DNA from 3 places in the Neobacillus terrisolis genome. Region 1 is predicted to be linked to each of the others. Evidence: riboswitches for the same ligand, from Rfam matches in the RefSeq annotation. Region 1 holds a riboswitch; each other region holds the start of a gene.
The links. Region 1 has a riboswitch for glycine ahead of gcvT (glycine cleavage system aminomethyltransferase GcvT). Riboswitches for the same ligand answer to the same signal wherever they lie in the genome.
Positions count from the first base shown of each region.

Region 2: it holds a riboswitch for glycine, as region 1 does, so the genes downstream of both, ACI48O_RS17645 (ACT domain-containing protein) here and gcvT (glycine cleavage system aminomethyltransferase GcvT) in region 1, are expected to answer to the same signal.
Region 3: it holds a riboswitch for glycine, as region 1 does, so the genes downstream of both, ACI48O_RS03985 (amino acid permease) here and gcvT (glycine cleavage system aminomethyltransferase GcvT) in region 1, are expected to answer to the same signal.

Region 1 covers NZ_JBKFGH010000018.1:83,008-90,292, forward strand. The annotation lists gene gcvPB (aminomethyl-transferring glycine dehydrogenase subunit GcvPB) at 1-1,036, opposite strand, end outside; gene gcvPA (aminomethyl-transferring glycine dehydrogenase subunit GcvPA) at 1,029-2,375, opposite strand; gene gcvT (glycine cleavage system aminomethyltransferase GcvT) at 2,514-3,620, opposite strand; glycine riboswitch at 3,801-3,889, opposite strand; gene ACI48O_RS12390 (DEAD/DEAH box helicase) at 4,168-5,856, shown strand; gene ACI48O_RS12395 (YqhG family protein) at 5,834-6,640, shown strand; gene ACI48O_RS12400 (YqzE family protein) at 6,733-6,912, opposite strand; gene ACI48O_RS12405 (shikimate kinase) at 6,965-7,285, opposite strand, start outside.
Region 2 covers NZ_JBKFGH010000029.1:62,009-69,293, forward strand. The annotation lists gene ACI48O_RS17620 (sporulation protein) at 1-53, opposite strand, end outside; gene ACI48O_RS17625 (hypothetical protein) at 375-578, shown strand; gene ACI48O_RS17630 (YwbE family protein) at 578-772, shown strand; gene ACI48O_RS17635 (lytic transglycosylase domain-containing protein) at 853-1,857, opposite strand; gene ACI48O_RS17640 (PFL family protein) at 1,941-3,302, opposite strand; gene ACI48O_RS17645 (ACT domain-containing protein) at 3,317-3,592, opposite strand; glycine riboswitch at 3,711-3,787, opposite strand; gene ACI48O_RS17650 (DEAD/DEAH box helicase) at 3,921-5,672, opposite strand; gene ACI48O_RS17655 (acetone carboxylase subunit gamma) at 6,926-7,285, opposite strand, start outside.
Region 3 covers NZ_JBKFGH010000006.1:214-7,498, reverse strand. The annotation lists gene ACI48O_RS04005 (FadR/GntR family transcriptional regulator) at 551-1,285, opposite strand; gene ACI48O_RS04000 (SDR family NAD(P)-dependent oxidoreductase) at 1,461-2,219, opposite strand; gene ACI48O_RS03995 (transketolase family protein) at 2,261-3,208, opposite strand; gene ACI48O_RS03990 (transketolase) at 3,208-4,041, opposite strand; gene ACI48O_RS03985 (amino acid permease) at 4,478-5,842, opposite strand; glycine riboswitch at 5,991-6,070, opposite strand; gene ACI48O_RS03980 (ribosomal maturation YjgA family protein) at 6,351-6,782, shown strand; gene ACI48O_RS03975 (lysophospholipid acyltransferase family protein) at 6,825-7,285, shown strand, end outside.

The sequences.
Region 1 (7,285 bases):
GTCCCATCGAACGAATATACGTGTATGCCCGAACATTAATGCCAAAGTTGCCATAGTATGGCTTCACTCGGCCGATTGACTGCGGGCGGTCATAATCCAGAACGTATTCTTCACCCTTTTTATCAATAATTGGTTTCGGTAAAAATGGAATCAATTCCGCTTTCACGCCAACAGGGCCTGAACCTGGTCCCCCACCACCATGTGGCCCGGTGAAGGTTTTATGCAAATTCAAATGAACGACATCGAAGCCCATATCACCAGGACGTGCTTTAGATAAAACTGCATTTAGGTTGGCTCCGTCATAATAAAGCTTTCCTCCGGCTTCATGAATGATGGCGGCCATTTCTAAAATATTCTCCTCAAATAACCCAAGTGTGTTTGGATTTGTTAGCATTAACGCAGCGGTATCCTCCCCGACGACACTCCTTAAATCGTCAAGATCCACCAAACCATCCTCATTGGATTTTACCGTGATCGTTTCAAAACCCGCGACTGTTGCGGACGCTGGATTGGTGCCGTGTGCAGAATCTGGGACAATTACCTTCGTTCGCTTGTTATCTCCGTTTGATTCATGGAAGGCTCGAATCAACATTAAACCAGTCCACTCTCCATGTGCACCTGCTGCTGGCTGCAATGTTACTTCATCCATCCCTGTTATTTCCTTTAAGTGTTGCTGCAGGTCATACATTAATTCTAAAGCCCCTTGCACCGAGCTTTCGTCTTGGAGTGGATGGAGATGGGCAAAACCATTAAATCTTGCAACAACTTCATTTATTTTCGGATTATATTTCATCGTACAAGAACCGAGCGGATAAAAACCGGAATCAAGCCCGTGGTTTCGTTTAGATAATGCAGTATAATGGCGCATGATATCTAGCTCAGATACTTCAGGAAGTCCTGGTTCCTCCACTCGCAAATAATCAGCGGGAATGAGTTCAGCAATATCTGTTACAGGCACATCCATCTCCGGTAGACTGTAACCAATCCGGCCGGGAGTGCTCGATTCAAAAATCAGCGCTTGATCGTGTTTATGCATGAATATCCCCCAATTCCCTTACAAAAATATCAATTTCTTCTTTAGAACGCAATTCTGTTACAGCAATCAGCATATGTCCTGATAACTCGGGATAATCCCTTCCAAGATCGTAACCGCCAATGATTCCCTGTTCCAGCAACTTTTGATTGACTGTTTTTACCGATTTATTCAGCTTAATGACGAACTCATTAAAGGATGGACCGTTAAAAGCCATTTCAAAGCCTGCTTCTGACAATGACTTTTTCGCATAATGGGCCTTTTGGATATTGGCAAGTGCCATTTCCTTTACTCCTTGTTTGCCAAGCGCTGTCATTGCAACAGATGCCGCTAATGCATTCAAAGCCTGATTTGAACAAATATTGGACGTTGCTTTATCACGACGAATATGCTGTTCACGCGCTTGAAGTGTAAGAACAAAGCCACGGCGCCCTTGGTCATCAAGTGTTTGACCCACAAGTCTTCCCGGAACCTTCCGCATTAATTTATTGGTTACTGCAAAAAATCCGCAATGTGGCCCGCCGAAAGCTGTTGGAATTCCAAACGGCTGTGCATCACCTACGACAATATCGGCACCGAATTTCCCAGGAGGTGTTAATGCTCCCAGCGAAAGAGGATTGCTTGAGACGACAAACATCGATTTTTGAGAATGGACGATTTCTTCAATTTCTTTTAATGGTTCAATTTGCCCGAAAAAGTTTGGATATTGAACGATAAAAGCGGCTACCTCTTCTGAGACAAGCTCTTTTAGAGCAGCTAAATCCGTTACCCCTTCATGATAAGGGATTTCAACCACTTCGATGTACTGTCCCTTTGCGTATGTTTTTAATACATCCTTTGCTTCCGGATGGACAGCGCTTGAAACAAGTACTTTTTTTCTCTTTGTTTGTCCAGCGGACAGCATTGCTGCTTCTGCCAAGGCAGTTCCCCCATCATACATGGAAGAGTTTGCCACATCCATTCCAGTTAACTCACAGATCATGGTTTGAAATTCAAAGATAGCTTGAAGCTCTCCTTGAGAAATCTCTGGTTGATACGGTGTATAGGCGGTATAGAATTCGGAACGTGAAATCACATGATCCACAATCGTTGGAATGTAATGGTCATAAACACCTGCACCGAGAAAGGAAGTATATGACTTTAAGTCAGCATTCTTTCCTGCTAGTCGTGATAATTCTTTTAGTAAAGAAGGTTCAGATTTCGCAGGTTTAATTTGATATTCTCCCGTAAACCGGACCGGCTCCGGAATATCATTAAACAATTCAGATACTGAGTTGACACCGATGGTAGACAGCATTTCCTTTTTATCATTGTCTGTCATCGGTAAATAGCGGTGTTTCATTGCATTTCCCCCAATACTATTTCCTATTTTATGTTTGTTGATTTCCGCTCCAGGTGCTCCCGTGACACCTTCTCCCGCAGGAGTCTCGCACCTGCAGCGAAGATCAACAAAGTAAGCTTAATAATTATGAACAATTTTTTATTTTCTACTTCTTTTATAAAACGGGGTTTGAACTACTTGGGCTTTTATGCGTTTCCCGCGAATTTCAACTTCGAGTTCCGTACCTATATGAGTATGTTCTGCATGTAACAAAGCAAGACCGATGTTTCTTTTTAGAGTAGGCGATTGGGTACCGGTTGTGACCTCGCCGATTTTATTGCCATCTTTGAAAACGGGGTAGCCGTGTCTTGGGATGCCGCGGTCGATCATTTCTATACCAATAAGCTTTCGGGCCGCTCCCTGTTCACGTTGTTTCTTAAGTACGGCTTTTCCGATAAAATCATCTTGTTTATTAGTCTTTACTGCAAAGCCAATTCCTGCCTCGATCGGCGTAATATTTGGAGAAAGCTCTTGGCCATAGAGAGGAAGCATCGCCTCAAATCTTAACGTGTCCCTTGCCCCTAAGCCACAAGGAAGTATTCCTTCGTCCCATCCAGCTTCAAGTATATCCTGCCATAATGACACAACATCCTTAGCAGAACAGTAAATTTCAAACCCATCTTCTCCCGTGTATCCTGTCCTGGACACTAAGGCTTCAATCCCATTCAAAGCAACGCCTGTTTCAAATTGAAAAAATCCAATATCGGTTAAATTCATTTTTGGACTAAGCTTTTGAAGGATTTGCTCTGAAAGAGGTCCCTGTAAAGCCAATTGCGCAGTTTGTTCCGATTGATTCTGTAATTTTACATCCCCTTCAAGATGTTTTGCGAGCCAATTGTAATCTTTATCAATATTTGAGGCATTGACAACCAGCAAGTAATGATAGTCAGTCAGTTTGTAAATTAATAAATCATCGACTGTGCCCCCATTTTCATAACACATTGCGGTGTATTGAGCAGCCCCTCTTTTGATTTGTGAAACATCATTTGTCATCATTTTTTGTAAGAAAGAAAGACTGTCGGGTCCTATAACTTCTATTTCTCCCATATGTGAGACATCGAATAAGCCAGCCCTGGTCCGAACTGCTTCATGCTCTTCCTTGATTCCTGAAAATTGAACAGGCAGCTCCCAGCCCCCAAAATCGATGGTTTTGGCACCATATTGTTTGTAAACTTCAAAGACAGGTGTTCTCTTCAACTCAGACATTGTTTTCCCCCTCAACATTACTTGGTTAGCACGCTTGAAAACCCTTTTTTCAGAAACTAAAAAAGGACAGAAACCTCCCGTTGTTCAAACGGTGGGTCTCTGTCCTGGCACCTGAAAGTTTACCGTAACCGGCTGTCCCCTTTGGTGGCTCCATTAAAGTCGGAGCGCTCTCCAGAGTTGCGTCAAACAAGAGTTCTTTTGCCTGAGAGATTCGCATGAGTGCTTGCTCCTTCGGCGCTACATAAAGTAGTCTCTCCCCTTGTTATCATTCGCACCAATATTTTTTTCATACTTGGATACACTAATACCCAAATAATGCGAAAAAACATTTTACAGATTTAATAATGTGGCAAATTTCAAAACTTATTAACTATTTCCATCCTACCATCGATAAGCCTGGTTGAGCAATATATTATTACTTTGTTAATTTAAAGTTCTGTAAATTTTGGCTGTTGATTTGCGCTCCAGGTGCTCGCTTCAATCAACAGAGAGGAAAAAATCAACATTGTTCTTTAACACAACCTAATATATAAAGGAGCTGTAAATTATGTCCGTGCAAATCGATTTTGATTCATCCTGGACGGATGAATTTTTGCAAAGAATGACAAATGACGGACCATGGGGAAATTGGGAACTATTCAAATTGGCGGTAGATGTCGAAAAGCATACTGTTATACCTGAGTTTGAAGGACTTCAGGCACCCTTACATCTCCCAGATTTAACCCCCCTCCCACACCAGCTTGAGGTTGCCAAGCAAGTCTTTGAAAACATGAACGGAAAAGCTATATTAGCAGATGAGGTTGGACTTGGAAAAACCATTGAGGCAGGTTTGATTTTAAAAGAATATATGATTCGGGGTCTAGTAAAAAAAGTATTAATTCTCGTTCCTGCTTCATTAGTAACTCAGTGGGTCATGGAGCTAAATTCAAAATTCTTTATTCCAGCTGTTTCCCAACGAAAAAGCTATGTTTGGGAGCAGTTTGATGTCGTAGTATCATCAATTGATACCGCAAAGCGAAGCCCTCATCGCGAAATTATTTTTGAACAAAATTATGATTTAATCATTATTGATGAGGCTCATAAGCTAAAAAACAATAAAACAAAAAACTATGAGTTTGTCCAAAGCTTAAAAAAGAAATTTTGTTTATTGCTAACAGCTACTCCGATTCAAAATCGAATTGAAGAAATCTTTAATCTCGTTTCATTACTTAAGCCTGGTCATTTAGGAAATGAAACAGCGTTTTTTGAAAAATATAAACGGGAAGCCCGTTCCATTAACGATGACCAGCATTTAAAAGATCTCGTCAATAAAGTGATGATTCGCAACCGTAGAGCTGATACAGGGATCGAATGGACGAAACGAAAAGTCGAGACCATCCCGATTGAATTTACCGCGGAGGAAAAAAACTTATATGATTCCATCTCTAACTTGCGTTCTGAAGATAATTGGATTACTTCAAGCCAATTTTCATTAATGACCCTGCAGCGGGAGGCCTGTAGCAGTCGTGAAGCAGTTTATTTTACATTAAAGAACATGCTCGAAAAACAAGAAAATCCAACGCCCTATTTTGCCGAAACAGTTCAAACATTAATGGCAAAAGTGGAGGCGATTCAAACTAACTCAAAAGCAAATAAGGCGCTTGAATTAATCCAATCCGTTAATGATAAAGTAATTATTTTTACAGAATATCGGGCAACCCAAATGTATCTGCAATGGTTTCTTAAACAGCATGGCATTACCTCCGTTCCGTTCCGAGGCGGTTTTAAGCGCGGCAAAAAAGATTGGATGAGGGAACTGTTTCAGAAGCAGGCTCAGGTGTTAATTGCCACTGAAGCGGGTGGCGAGGGGATAAACCTGCAGTTTTGTAACCACATCATCAATTTTGATTTACCATGGAATCCGATGCGATTGGAGCAACGGATTGGCCGGATTCACCGACTCGGTCAGGAAAAGGATGTAATGATTTATAATCTTGCTACAAAAAACACAGTGGAAGAGCATATTTTAAAGCTGTTATATGAGAAAATCCATCTGTTTGAGAAAGTAATTGGCGAGCTGGATGACATTTTAACGAAATTAGAGTTTGGCAATTTCGAAGATCATTTGATCGATATCTTTGGCCATTCAGCATCTGAAGGTGAAATGCGGATTAAGATGGAGAATTTAACTTCGATGATTCAATTTGCCGAAGAAATGAAAGCAGGTGAAACAAGTGCAGCAGCAGGAAATTCATAATTTTTTAGAACGCTATTTTCAATCAAACAGCTGTGAAATTTTAGACAATCAACGTGGATACATGGTTGTTCAGCTAACAAATGAGCTGGATAAAGAATTAATGAACCGCCCCTTCTATTGGCATTATCTTGAGAAAACGGGCGGAATTCCAAACCCGATGATACTAACGTTAATCACAAATTCCCAAATGGCGCCGGATCATGTTAAGGGAGAAACGATCCATTTTGGCTCGCCCCGTCTCCATCAAATTTTCAAGTCTGCAAAAAGCTTAGCAGGCTATATCCGGCTCTACGAAAATCACAATCAAAGCCCCGGTAGGCAAACACCGATGTACCCTTGGCTCGGGCTTAATGTAAAAATCTCCTACCAATGTGATCGCAAGCGTGATGTTTTTAAATCGATTGGGCTCCAGCTAATTAACGGAGGAATGATTGAAAATTTTCATGATCGGCTCCTGCAAATTTCCTTAACTCCCAAAATCCCTGACTATTCTTTTACCTTATCCCCGCTTGTTATGCCGAAAAGCGGTATAAAAAGAATAGAACAATACTTAAGAACTGGCATCGAGCAAGAAAATCACACGTGGGCAGATGAAGCAAGAATGAGATGGAAGCAAGACTTAGATCTCCTGCATCACTTTTATGAAGAGGATGAAAATAATGAGAACTTTGAAGTAGAAAGAAAAGCCTTACAAGAACAGTATGAACCAAAAATCAAGATCGAGATTATTAACGGCGGCTTGTTTTATTTAACTGACAACGCGATTGAAAAACTTCCTATTTAGTAATCGGATAAACCCAGCTCTTAGGTACGTAAGCGCGAATATACCAATAAACAAACGAAGGAGACTAGCCGCAATACGGTTAGTCTCCTCTGCTATTTCCTCCGTTTCAACATCGTGATTACTGCGTAGGGGATAACCCCAAACCAGTGATATAAAAACGGTTCTTTTGTCTCTTTTTTTTCGTGCTTTTGTTTCTTTCTAATATCCTTTGGCTGATCAATATATTTTACAAATGTTTGGGTTATATATTTGACGTAATCATTGGTTTTCATTGAACATACCTCCGTTCGTACTTCCGATAACAGTATGTCCAAATCTAATCCTTTAAAAACTTGAAATGATTTCTTTTACGATTGAAGCTACATCTTTCCCATTCGTATCCACCTTAACATGACAGCAATCCTCATAAATAGGGTGCCGCTGTTTGTATAAATCCAGGAGGGTATTTTGCTTATCTTGTTTCAGTAATGGTCTAGTTTGGTCGTTCTGGAGCCGCTCCAAAATAGCCTCAGGGTCAGCATCTAAAAAGACTACTACTCCATGTTCCTTCATCCACTGCCTATTTTCTTCTTTTAAAATAATTCCGCCCCCAGTCGTAATTACGGCATCCTTTGCCGGAAGCTCTTTTACCATATTCGCTTCAAG
Region 2 (7,285 bases), on a different contig from region 1:
TCTACCCTTGCAGAACCAATTCCTATCAGTGACATGTATTTTCTTAGCATCATCTGTCCATTCCTCCTACCTTTTTTATTTTTTGTAAAATAAAACAAAATACCGTTACCAGGTTTTGGTAACGGTACATAATAAAAAAGACCCTTACCATAAACAGGTAAAGGTCTGGCTAACAACATGAACGCTGCCAACAAAGCCGAGAGAATGACCTCCGAAATGACGACTTTGCTGTTAAAGCTACTCCCCTTTAAAGGAAACGATATATAATTAAATTTAGGATAAAGGCAATGAACTTTAAAGTCAATAGTTAATCTGTCCCTAACAGAGGAACAATAGAGTATAATTGAAATACTAAATAGATTGGAGACATAATGATGACAGACCAAAAGCAAGACGACCATACAGAAAACCAAAAAAAGAAAATGAGCCTTCAAGAAGCCATTAAACAACAGCTTGAAAATAAGAAAAAACAAACTACAAATGGCAAGTCTTACGCTAATGCCTCAACAACCACTCAAAAAATGAAAAGCCAACGAACTAAAAAGACGAATAATCAAAGCAGAAGAACAGGTGTATAATGAGCGGGCAAAATCGAAATGAGATTACTACAGGTTCCTCGGTTAAAATTGTTCTTAAAGCGGATCAAAAGTCTGGAAAACTAACGAGTGGAGTCGTCAAAGATATCCTAACCAAATCAAGCTTTCATCCCCACGGGATCAAAGTACGACTAATGGACGGACAGGTAGGAAGAGTTAAGGAAGTAGAAAAATAGGTTAAAAAAAGCTGACCCGTAAGCCGTTCAACACGACTTTTCGGGTCAGCTCTATTTATAACCGTAAATTTCAGCGGTTCTTACATCTCTGTAAATTGGCTTTGGTATTTATTAACTAAAGCAGGCACATTTCGAATATAGTTCTGGGTCTCAGAGATATACAAATACCTCGAGTTGAGCACATTTCCTGGACCGGCATTATATGCAGCCAGAGCAAGTTCCAAGCTTCCAAAACGATTAAGCTGAATGGCTAAATATTTTGTACCGCCCTCTATATTCTGAGCAGGATCATAAGGATTAACGCCTAAACCTTCAGCCGTTTTAGGCATTAACTGCATCAAGCCGATCGCTCCAGCCGGACTATTGGCATCAGGATTACCGCCTGATTCCTGTTCAATAACCGCAGCGATAATGGCAGGATCAATTCCGTATTTTTCAGAAGCTGCTTGAATTTCCTTGCCCCATCTCATGATTTTATCAGATGAATCATATTCGACCACGACAGGTTTATCATCAATAACCTTCACTATGATTGGTTCTCCGTTCTCAGTCATGACCCTAACCGCTAACATATCAGCAAGGGCACTAAAACCGTCACTAAGATTGTCTTTAATGATGTCCCAGTCCGATAAGGTTTTCTTAGTATCCGTTGCCTCGTCCGTCTCTAATTCAAAATTAGTGAAGGTTAAATCATTAAATTTGCTGTTTTTAGCAATTTCGTCACTTATACTCGTTAAGCTTTGATTCGGAGTGTTACTTTTAATTCCAACCTTGGAGAGTACCAGCTGGACCGTATTTTTTATATTTGTTTTAAAAATTAAATACTGTTCCTTTTTATACTCTACCGTATCACTGACACTCACCTTCCCCTGCATCGGGAAGGATGTCTGTTGTCCAATCGGTTCTTGACGAGCCATTTTTTCAAAAGCCCAATTCTCGAATGGCTCCCAATCAATTTTTCCAGCTAAAAAAATCAAAACAGCTAAAATGCCGATAAGGATTAAGACTTGGCGAAAAAAAGGCCAAATCCAACCCTTTAAAACTGGCTTAATATTTTTTTGTATTGGGACAAGATATTTATTCAAGGGAGATTCCTCGCTTAAGTTGATTAAAATATCCTTTTTTTCGGTCACTGTAAATTTATGCCAAAGTCAGGAATGGTCCTGAATTAATTGATTAATGCTTGGAGTGGAGCAGGAATTCTTCCACCACGTCGGATAAATTTTTCAGAACTAAATTGGTTGACACCCATTACAGGAGCACGGCCAAGCAATCCGCCAAACTCAACCATATCGCCCTCTTGCTTACCCGGTACCGGAATGATGCGAACCGCTGTGGTTTTCTTATTAATCATCCCAATTGCTGCCTCATCCGCAATAATCGCTGATAAAGTCGCAGGGGTAACATCACCAGTAATGGCGATCATATCAAGACCGACAGAGCAAACACAGGTCATTGCTTCCAGCTTAGAAAGCGTTAAGGCATTATCAAGGATTCCGCGAATCATCCCGTTATCCTCACTAACTGGAATAAAGGCACCGCTAAGACCGCCGACATAGGAGCTAGCCATCGCTCCGCCCTTTTTCACCGCATCATTCATCAACGCAAGTGCAGCAATCGTTCCATGAGTTCCAACTCGCTCAAGCCCGATTTCTTCCAAAATTTCTGCGACACTGTCATTAATCGCATTTGTCGGAGCAAGCGATAAATCCATAATTCCAAATGGAACTCCAAGACGCTCGGCTACGACACGACCGATTAACTCGCCAGCACGGGTTATTTTAAAGGCAGTCTTTTTAATGACTTCAGACACCTCACCAAGGTCTGCTTCAGGATGGCGTTTAAGAGCATTTAAGACAACTCCAGGTCCGCTGACACCAACGTTAAGAACGACTTCCCCTTCACCAGATCCGTGAAATGCTCCTGCCATAAATGGATTGTCTTCCACCGGATTACAAAAAACAACGAGCTTGGCACAAGCAAGGCCGTTTTGGTCTTTCGTTCGCTCGGCCGCTTCCTTCATGATATGGCCAAGTTTACTGACAGCATCCATATTGATCCCAGTTCTCGTTGTCGCAACGGAGATCGACGAACAAACTCGCTCTGTTACCGTTAACGCCTCTGGAAGTGCATCAAGCAGGGTCTGGTCACCTTTGGCAATTCCTTTATGTACAAGAGCAGAATACCCGCCGATAAAATCAATGCCAAGTACCTTAGCTGCTTTATCCAATGTTTTCGCCAGTTCAACTGCCTGATCCTTGGTTGCATTTCCAAGAATTTCTGCAATTGGTGTAATAGAAACACGTTTATTGATGATCGGGATCCCAAATTCTTTCTCAACCTGTTCAGCCACTTCTTTTAACTGGCGCGCATAGGTTGTAATTTTGTCATAGACCTTTTGGTTCATTTTTTCAAAATCTGAATCCGCACAATCGTGGAGGTTAATCCCCATTGTAACCGTACGTATATCGAGGTTTTCCATTTGAACCATACGGATCGTTTCCATCATTTCTTGAATGGCAATATTCATGTTTGTTAACCTCCTTATATCCGGTGCATGGCTTGGAAGATTTCCTCAAGCTGGATATTGATTTTTAGACCTAATTCGTCACTTACTTCATCGAATTGCTTTTGCAATTGTTCAAGGTTTTCCTTGCCGGATACATCTACCAGCATCATCATCGTGAAGAAATCCTGCAGAATCGTCTGGCTGATATCTAAAATATTAATACTGTTATCCGCCAAAATATTGGTTACTTTCGCGATAATCCCAACCTGATCTTTTCCGATTACACTAACAACTGCACGTCTTTGTTTCATCCTAAGCACCCCATTTTATTATATTAAAATAAAAATATTTCTGCGCGAAATATTAAAAAAGAGATTGGAATATCTCCAATCTCTATAGTCAGTAGAATAACATACACATTAATGTATTCGTTACTCTTCTGTCCTTTTGCCTGAGATTGTGAATCCTTCGGCGCCACTTTGCGCGGTCTCTCCAGAAGCTGCTCCCGTTATAGTTTGATCCATAACATTCATCGCTTACTATAATATTTAATTAACAAAGTGATGTTATCAATAATTTTCAGAAGCGTCAATAGGGATTTTCATTTTGGTAAAAGAAAATCCCTTTTGTCGCGTGAATTTATCGGGAGGTTTTCTTTCTTCCAGCACCTGTTTTAGCACTTTTTCTATTGGAACCAGTTTTAGAAGTACCACGAATTGGCTTTGATCGTTGAGATTGCTCTTTTTCAACTGGACCTTTGGAACGGTCATTTTTCTTTGTTAGACCTCTGGATTTTTCAGGTTTTCCCTCAAATTTCTTTATTGTATTTTTTGTTTCGCCATCGGTATTTTTTCTTTCACCGCGTGTTTTTTCAAAGCCGCGATCGCTCTTCTTTCCTCCACGACTTGATTTTTCAAATCCGCGTTCCGTTTTCTTTCCCTCGCCTCGTGATTTTTCAAAACCGCGATCGCTCTTCTTTCCCTCACCTCGTGATTTTTCAAAACCGCGTTCACTTTTCTTTCCCTCGCCTCGTGATTTTTCAAAACCGCGTTCCGTTTTCTTTCCCTCACCTCGTGATTTTTCAAAACCGCGTTCGCTTTTCTTTCCTCGAATAGGTTCTTCTTTCGATCCTTTCCTTGCTGAAGAGCGCTCGTCCCTTTTTCTATCTTGGGAATTCAAATCTTTTTTACCTGAGCTAGGTTTTTTCCTGCCTTTTGCTTGCTGCTTTCGGGTTGGTTTGCTTGCATTATCCTTTGACTCATTTTCAGACATCTTCATATTGCCGATGTTTTGCTTGTTAATTGTAATATTTAGCTCTTTTTCAATTAAATCAAGAGCTGGGCGATCTTTGGATGCATATAAAGTAACCGCAAGGCCAGTCATGCCTGCTCGACCGGTTCGGCCAATCCGGTGAATATAACTCTCTGCGTCTTGTGGAATGTCATAGTTATAGACGTGGGTTACTCCCTCTACATCTAGACCTCTAGCTGCAACATCTGTAGCTACAAGCAATTGGACCTCGGCATCACGGAATCTTTTCATTACCTGTTCTCTTTTAGCCTGAGTCAAGTCTCCGTGTAATTCATCGCACTTAAAGCCGTGTGCCCGGAGCGCCTCATAAAGCTTGCTGACCCGGCGTTTTGTCCGGCAAAAAATAACCGCTAAAAACGGGCGATGCGTTTCGATTAATTCAATAAGAGTTGCTTGCTTTGCCCGGTCAATTGTATGGATCGCAATTTGTTTAACGGATTGTGCCGGTCCTTGCGTTTTTTCAATTTGAATATACTGAGGTGCACGCATATGTTTCTGAGCAAGCTTTCTAATTTCAGCAGGCATCGTTGCCGAAAATAACATCGTTTGCCGTGTTGCCGGAGTTTCCTTAATAATTTCCTCCACCTCATCAAGAAACCCGATATGAAGCATTTGGTCTGCTTCATCGAGAACAAGGTGTGACAAGGAGGATAGGTCGATCGTTCCTCTCCTAATATGATCGAGAAGCCGCCCAGGAGTCCCAACAACAATTTGGATGTTCTTCTTTAATTTGTTTAATTGCTTCTCAACATCTTGACCACCATATGCTGCTAAGACATTGATTTCATCTATATCCTTGATTAGTTTTTCCACTTCATCGGTAATTTGCAAGGCCAATTCTCTTGTTGGCGTTACAATCAGAGCTTGAATGTGAGCAGCTTCTGGTGCAAGTTTTTCAAGAATCGGCAAAATAAACGCAAACGTCTTCCCTGTCCCCGTTTGCGCTTGGGCGATTATATCTTTACCATCCATCACAAATGGAATTGCTTGTTCTTGGATGGGAGTTGGAATTACCACTCCGTATTCGGTTAATTTTTTGACGATTGGTTCTGAGATTCCCATTGATAAAAAATCAGACAAACAAAATCCCTACTTTCTTGTTTCATTCCTATGTATATTGTCGTTATAATAATGAGCGTTTATTATCGAAAAGGCAAATATTCTTTTTTAAAGATCTATGAAGGACATTTTATTGGGGTATTTTGGTAATTTTATCCTTGAGAACCTTGTTGATTAGTGACCTAAACGGAAGTGAAATCTGAAAAAGAGGGGACTAAAGCACAATCGAGGATGTGAATGTGCCCGTGAACCTGGAAAATGGGACATGGCGGGCACATTCAGCTTGGGATTGTTCCCGGGAACCAAGAAAATAGGACATGGCGGGCACATTCAGCTTGGGATTGTTCCCGTGTACCAAGAAAATGGGCCATGGCGGGCACACTCAGCTTGGGATTGTTCTCGTGAACCTGGAAAATGGGCCACCACGGGCACATTCAGCTTGGGAATGTTCCCGTGAACCTGGAAAATGGGCCATAACGGGCACATTCAGCTTGGGATTGTTCCCGTGAACCTGGAAAATGGGCCATAACGGGCACATTCAGCTTGGGATTGTTCCCGTGAACCTGAAAAATGGGCCAACACGGGCACATTCAGCTTGGGATTGTTCCCGTGAACCAAGAAAATGGGCCATGGCGGGCACATTCAGCTTGGGATTGTGCCCGTGTACCAAGAAAATGGACCATAACGGGCACATTCAGCTTGGGATTGTCCCGGGAACCTGAAAAATGGGCCAACACGGGCACATTCAGCTTGGGATTGTTCCCGTGAACCTGGAAAACGGGCCAACGCGGGCACATTCAGCTTGTGATTGTGCCCGTGGACCTGGAAATTGGGACATAGCGGGCACATTCAGCTTGGGATTGTGCCCGTGAACCAAGAAAACGGGCCATGGCGGGCACATTCAGCTTGTGAATAGACCCGTGAACGAGATAAAAAACAGAAGCGGGAGTTTTTTTCCATTTTATTCATGAAAAAACACAAATCCAATTGCCATTAATTTTATCCTTGAGAACCCCTTTCAAGGACAATTTACATAGTAAACTTGCAATTTTGTCCTTCACAACCTCGCGGAGAGCAGGTACCAACTAGAGCGGGTACCAACTAAAACTAATTGGCTATCCCTATTTTTTAAAATTTCGCAGCAAATCACACAAAAAATTAAACTAGCAAAGAGCTTCTTCCACCATAAACTGAAAATGAGCGACAGCCAAATGCTGTCGCCCATCATCTTATATTACGAATAGAAAATTCTTCTCATCCGCAAAATTCAAATCTTATTTCACAACCGGAAGTGGTTTCTTCAGCCATTCACTATAGAATGCATCGATATCCGGTTCGAAATCTTTCAGTATTGGGTACCACGGTGTCACAGCTTCAACCTCAAGCTGGCTGGCACAATTCGGACAATAGTATTCACGAATTACCTGCCACTCTGGGTCTGGTGCAAGCATTTTCGGATAAATGTCTGCCATTTTATCTTGAGTGTCACGCACATTAATCAGGGCGTGCATCTTCCAGTTATCATCAGCAGTGCAGAACTCGTGACCGCAGTCGCATTTCACAACTCGCTCCCCACCGGACTTTTGAACGATATACAAGTGAAGTCCGGCTGGTAGTAAAATCGGATCGTTCCA
Region 3 (7,285 bases), on a different contig from region 1:
AGTTTTTAGTCACAGACAAGTTTATTAATAGCTTTATTTTGTTCGACCACTAAATTTTAAACGCTTACAAATGTACGTAATTCTTGGATATTGGAGCAAAAAAACATCACCCCAACTAAATGCTTTACTACAATAATAAACGATTGTTCCTAACATTAAAATGATGTTAAAAAAACTTGACTATATTATCAAAAAATAAACACTACTAAAATAAAATATTAATGATACCTTCACTACTTTTCTTACATGTTCTTAATTCTAATCAAAAAAATTACCTTTTGACCCCTTTCCGATTTTTTCACAGCGTATACATATTATCTTTCTCGATAATTGTATTCTTGACTACTTGTCTACTAAGGTACCTTATATATTTAATATACTTTCGTAACTATTGATTGTCAATAAGATAATGAAACTTCTTTGAATAAAAAAAACCTAAGACCAAGGAGAGTTACCCCTTTGTCTTAGGCTTTTTGAATTCCCCTTTTATCTTACAGGGGAACATCATCGATATGTTTTGTTCTAGGTTTAAATGCAACTTCTAAGTGCTCTAATCTTTCCAATAGCGATCATATAAGTTTTGCATATGAAAAGTCATGATTCTTTCTGCTTCCTTATCATCACGATCCTCTATTGCTTTAATAAGCATTTGGTGCTCAGCAAAATTACGGTCTCGATAATCTGGGCGAGTTACAGTTCGATCACGTAAAAATTTCCACATTTCCTGTTGTTTCATCGCTGTACTAATAGCAGCCATGATACTTATAAATAAATCATTATGAGACGCCTTAGCGATCCCGTTATGTAATGCTTCATCTGTTTCGGGTACATAATAACCAGCCTTCGTTTCTTCCTCCATCTTATTGATGGTTGAACGCAGGTTCTCTATATCTTCATCCGTTGCTCTTAATGCAGCAAATTTACATATTAGCGGCTCGATACTCATTCTTGCTTCAACGATATCTTCAGGGGATACTGATTCATGCAAGATAGTTGATTGAGGGTTTTCAGGAGCAATTTGATTGTTCTTAACATAAACCCCTTCACCTTGACGAGAATAAATAAGGCCATTCAATTCCAAAGCACTGAGGGCTTGTCTAACAGGTGCACGACTTACTCCAAATTGCTCGCAGAGCTCTCTTTCAGCAGGAAGTTTATCGCCTATTTTTAAGGAACCCGACTGGATTTCAGAAAGAATTTGATTATAAATTTGAATATATAATTTTTTGCTGGATACTGGATTAAAACTAATAATAACCACTTCTCTCCATATATTTTGAATCATTTTTTTATAGTTAGATTATATACTTTTCCTTTTTTACGGGCAACACACTTATTCATTAAGAAAACTGCATTAGGCCCACTTAAGATTAAGACAAACTGGTTTATAAACCGCAAATTTTCTCCCTTAAAATACAAACAGGCATACCAGTGTGGATGCCTGTTATTGTATGTATTTCCTAATCCATGTGGGAACCACCGTTAATGTCTATTTCTTCACCAGTAATATAAGAAGCTTCTTCTGAAGCTAAAAAGGCAATTGTAGCTGCGATTTCGCTTGTTTCTCCAGGTCTTCCCATTGGGATTCCTGCAATAACAGCTTTAGCATCTTCTTCAGGTAGGGACTTCCAAATCTCAGTATTAACAAGACCTGGAGCTACACAGTTTACTGTAATTCCGTCCAGTGCCACTTCACGTGCTAAGTTTTTAGAGAATCCTAATACAGCTGCTTTTGAAGCAGAATAGTGCGGACCTCCAAATACTCCCCCACCTCGTTTTGCTGATACAGAGGAAAGACTGATAATTCTTCCAAACTTTTGTTTTTTCATCGTTTCTAAGACTGCTTGAGTACATAAGAACAGCCCAAACATATTCACATTAAATACCCGTGTAATGTCCTCAAGTGTCATATCTTGTACGGTCACTTTTTGTGAAATTCCGGCATTATTAACGAGGATATCAATTCTTCCAAACGTTTTAAGCGTTTTTTCTACCATTGCGTCACAAGATTCTTTGCTAGTAACGTTTAATTCTACCCCTAAAGCCTTGCCACCCGCCTCGGTAATCGCATTTACTGTTTCTTGAACACCTTCAAAATTTATATCGGCAATTACAACAGCTGCTCCTTGCTTTGCAAGTGTTAAAGCAATTGTTCGCCCGATTCCTTTTTTCGAACCACTTCCCGTAACAATGGCTACTCTATCTTTTAATTCAAACATTCTCGATCTCTCCTATTTTAAAAAGTTTCTTGGAATGAATACTAAAGAATTTCTTTCGCAGTTTTTACTATATTTTCAATCGTAATTCCATTTAGTTCTAATAGTTTTTCATATGGTGCAGATTGTCCGAACTTATCCTGGACCCCAATTCTTCTAACGATACCCTTTCCTTCTTCAGCAACGACTTCACATACTGCACTTCCAAGACCATTTAAAATATTATGATCTTCTACTGTAATGATCTTGCCAACCTTGAGACAGTCAACGACTGCTTCACGGTCAAGTGGTTTAATCGTATGCATGTCTAATAGCTTGACAGAGATTCCTTCTTTTTCTAAAGCTTTTACAGCTTCTAATGCAAGATATACCGTATCACCATTTGCAATGATTGCCAGGTCTTCTCCATCCTTTACCTGCTTTGCTTTTCCAATCGTAAATTCTTCCTTCTCATCATAGATGATTGGAACAGCATCTCTTGTAAAACGAAGGTATACTGGACCATGAATTTCTGCAGCTTGTTCTACTAATTTTTTAGTAGAATAATAGTCTGCACCCATCACGACAGTCATGTTTGGAATCGTTCTTAATACTCCCATATCCTCAATACTTTGATGACTTGCTCCATCATTTGCTGGGGTAAGGCCACCATGAGAACAAGCAATTTTAACATTCAAGTTCGGATAACAAATTTCTTGTCTAATTTGCTCCGCCATTCTTAACGAACCAAATACTGCGTAAGTGCTTACAAAAGGAATTTTGCCTGTTGTCGCAAGCCCTGCAGCAACTCCTGCACCATTTTGCTCGGCAATCCCAACGTTAACATGTTGATTTGGCAGTTGCTTCGCGAATTCAGTAGTCTTACATGACTTACCGATATCAATATCGACTACATATATATTCTTGTTCTTTTTCCCTAATCGGACAATCTCATCCCCAAAAGCTTCTCTTGTGGCTTTTTTCGTTAGGATATCTTTTTCTAAGATACTCATTATCTTAAACCTCCTGCTACTTCTGCCATTGCAAGTTCATATTCATCTTTATTTGGAGCGACACCATGCCAACTACCCACGTTTTCCATGAACGATACGCCTTTCCCTTTAACACTGTTGAACACAATGCACTTCGGCTTTCCGTTTTTTGCAGCTCTAATAGCGTCGAGGGTTTCAACAATCTCTTCCATTGAGTGGCCATCGATTCGTTTCGTTTCAAAACCAAAGGCAGCAAATTTCACTTCTAAATCCAGGTTTGGCATTACTTCTTCTGTTGTCCCGTCAATTTGCAAACCATTATCATCAACAAATACTACTAAATTATCTAAACGGTACTTAACAGCACTTTGCGCTGCTTCCCAAATTTGTCCTTCTTGGCACTCTCCATCGCCTAACATAGCGAACACTCTGTAATCCTTTAAATCCCGCTTGCCACCAAGTGCCATTCCAACTGCACATGAAAGGCCCTGCCCTAAAGAACCAGTCGAAATATCTATACCAGGACACTTTTTCATATCAGGGTGACCTTGAAAAGGTGATCCGTATTGTCTTAAAGTATGAATGGTTTCGTACGGCACAAATCCCAATAGTGCTAATGCTGAATATTGGATCGGGCAAACATGTCCTTTTGATAAAACAAAGCGATCACGGTCTTCCCATTTTGGGTTATTGGGATCAATATTCATTTCCCGAAAGTATAGGGCTGCAATGATATCTGCTGCAGATAAGGAACCTCCCGGATGCCCTGATTGTGCTTCGTAAATCATTGTTAATGCTGCTTGTCTTAACTCAATCGCTTTTTGCTTTAATTCTTCAATACTAATATCTTTCATCTCAGTCACCTCGTTAAATTATGACTTGCTGTTTTAAAAACCGGGTGTTTGTCATGTTGTATACTTGTCTACTAAGGTACCTTGTGTTTTTAGTGTACCTCCACAACTTTGAATAGTCAACAGTGATATTCGATTAAATATATTTTTTTTACGAGACTTGTTCTGCCTTGCTTTTAAAAAAGGGCTGTGTTAGAGACGAATGTTGATTTTGAGCACTCTGTTGATTGGAGCGGAAGGTGCGAGACTCCTGCGGGAGAAGGTGTCTCGGGAGCCCCCACAGGCGCTATGGCGCCGAGGAGGCTCCAGGACTCCCCCGCGGAAAGCGAGCACCTGGAGCGGAAATCAACAGCCAAATTTAACACAGCCAAAAACAAAAAAACCGCACAAGTGACAAATAATCACTGTGCGGTTCAATATGATGAATCGACTGTATTCTTTAAGCAGCCATTTTTTGAGCTTTTTCCTTTTTCTGTCTAAAATAATACAGTGTAAATAATAAAACAAACCATAAAGGTGTCATTAATAAAGCTGTGCGTGTTGCTTCAGCAATTAACATAACAATAAGAAGAAAACCAAAAAACGCTAGCACGGCATAATTAATAAATGGTGTGAATGGTGCTTTAAATATTGATTTTTCATGTAAATCTGGTCGTGTTTTTGAATAGCGAATATGAGAGATTAAGATAATACTCCAAACCCAAATAAAACAAATCGCACTAATGGTCGTCACTATTCCAAAAGCTTGTCCCGGGATAAGCCCACTTAATAGAGCTCCAGCCGAGATAACGACTGTTGATGTAAACAAAGCATTGCTAGGTACAGCATTTTTATTTAATTTAGCATATGAATTTGGGCCTTGGTCATTTTTGCTTAAGTTATATAAAATTCTACTCGTTGAGAACATTCCACTATTACAAGCGGAAGCAGCTGAAGTTAACACAACAAAGTTAATGATACCTGCAGCTAAAGGAATTCCTACTAAACTAAATGTTTTAACAAAAGGACTGGTAGCTGCATTCAACTGTTCCCATGGATTAATCATTAATAGTACAATAATCGCTCCCATATAGAAAAACAGAATTCGTAAAGGAATTTTGTTGATCGCGGATGGAATGTTCTTTTGCGGATTAGATGTTTCTGCTGCAGAAACCCCTACTAATTCTACGCCAACAAAGGCAAAGAGAACCATTTGAAACGATAATAAGAATCCAGTTATTCCGTTAGGGAATAAACCTCCAAATTCCCAAATGTTACTTACTGAAACGGTACCGGCATCCGTTTTGAATCCAATGACCAATAAAACAATACCAATTCCGATTAATGCAAGAATGGTAATAACCTTAATAATGGCAAACCAAAACTCTAACTCTCCAAAAAGCTTAACAGTCAATAAATTGAGCCCTAATAATATGACTAAACAAGCAATTGCAGGAACCCACTGCGGGATATCGAACCAATATTGTACATATACGCCAACTGCAATAATATCCGCCATCGCTGTCATGATCCAACAAAACCAATAGGTCCAACCAGTTACATACCCTGCCCACGGACCAATATAATCTGTTGCAAAGTCCGTAAAGGATTGATAGCCTGCATTAGATAAAAGGAGTTCCCCTAATGCCCTCATCACAAAAAACACTGCAATCCCAACAATTAAATAAGAGAAGATAATTGAAGGACCTGCTAATTGAATTGCTTTTCCTGAGCCTAAAAATAACCCTGTACCGATCGTACCACCAATTGCGATGAGCTGGACGTGCCGATTTTGCAAGTCCCGTTTTAATTCATGCTGTGCCAACTTAATTCCCCCATAATTTTTTTGTTTTTTCCTTCGTAACGATTAAAACGCAAATAAAAAAGAGACTGGAAAGCTCCAATCTCTTAAAACGACAGAATAAAAAATAGTATTTGCTATTTTTCCACGAAAAAAAATAACAAATAGTATTCGATACTCTTCTGTCCTTTTGCCTGAGATAATGAACCCTTCGGCGCCGCAAATCATTGCGGTCTCTCCAGAAGCTGCTCCTGCTATAGTTTGATCCATAGCAATCATAGCTTGCTAATATTTAATTGTTTGGTAGATGGAAAAGAAATACCTCTCCATCCTTTTATATTATTTTGCGATAATTTTAAATTTTATCAGTAACTTTTCGTTCAGTCAAGACCCTTTCAATTTCGTTCATATAAAAAATAATTATCTATTAAAAAGAATCAACTCTTGCTTCTGACGTTTAATCCTTGTATATTCAAATTTGGAATATCACAAATTTTATTGAAGACCCATACTGGTTATAAGAGTGATTGTAATGATTTCTCCGGCAACATCTAAAAATGAATCCATCAAACTTCGTAATTTGAGGATAGCTTATTTAATAGCCATCGTTATTACCATTTTATTAGGCCTAGCCTCCAGAAAATACAGCCATCTTCTTTTCATATTTGTAGCTCAGAATGCCGGCGATATGCTGTGGGCTATGATGGTCTATTTTGGCTTCCGCTTCCTATTTGTACATAAAAGCGTACTCACCTCCATTTTGCTTAGCTTATCGTTTAGCTTTGGCATTGAGTTCAGTCAGTTGTATCAGGGAGACTGGATCAATCAAATTCGTGGAACACTGCTCGGTGCATTAATCCTCGGTAAAGGATTTCTTACGATTGACCTAATTCGATATTCTGTTGGAATTATCATCGCGTCTATCCTGGATAAAATGATATTTTGTCCTCGTAAGCGTAAATAATCTTTGGGTTTAGTATATTAATTTGGAAGGGACTGGATTGAATTGATACATAAAATTGCCATCACTGTTGTTAGATTTTTATTGCACATCCGCTTTAAAATAAAAATTGAAGGATTAGAAAACATCCCTACGGGTGCCGCTATAATTGCTATGAACCATACTAGTAATTTCGATGCTCCGATGGTAGGTGTTCATACTCCACGCAAAATGTACATCATGGGGAAAGAAGAACTTTTTAGAAACAAGTTTTTTGGTTGGTTAATTCATGAATTAGGTTGTTTTCCGATCAAAAGAGGACAAGCCGATATCAAATCTCTAAAAAATACTTTAAGAATCCTAAAAGAAGGAAATCTATTTTCGATTTTCATTGAGGGATCACGTTCAAAAACAGGAGAAATGCAGGAAGCAAAAAAAGGAATTGGCTTTATCGTTGCCAAAAGTAAAGCACCTGTTGTACCTACTTATATCTATGGTGCACGGGGTGGTTGGTTTAAACCAGCTGG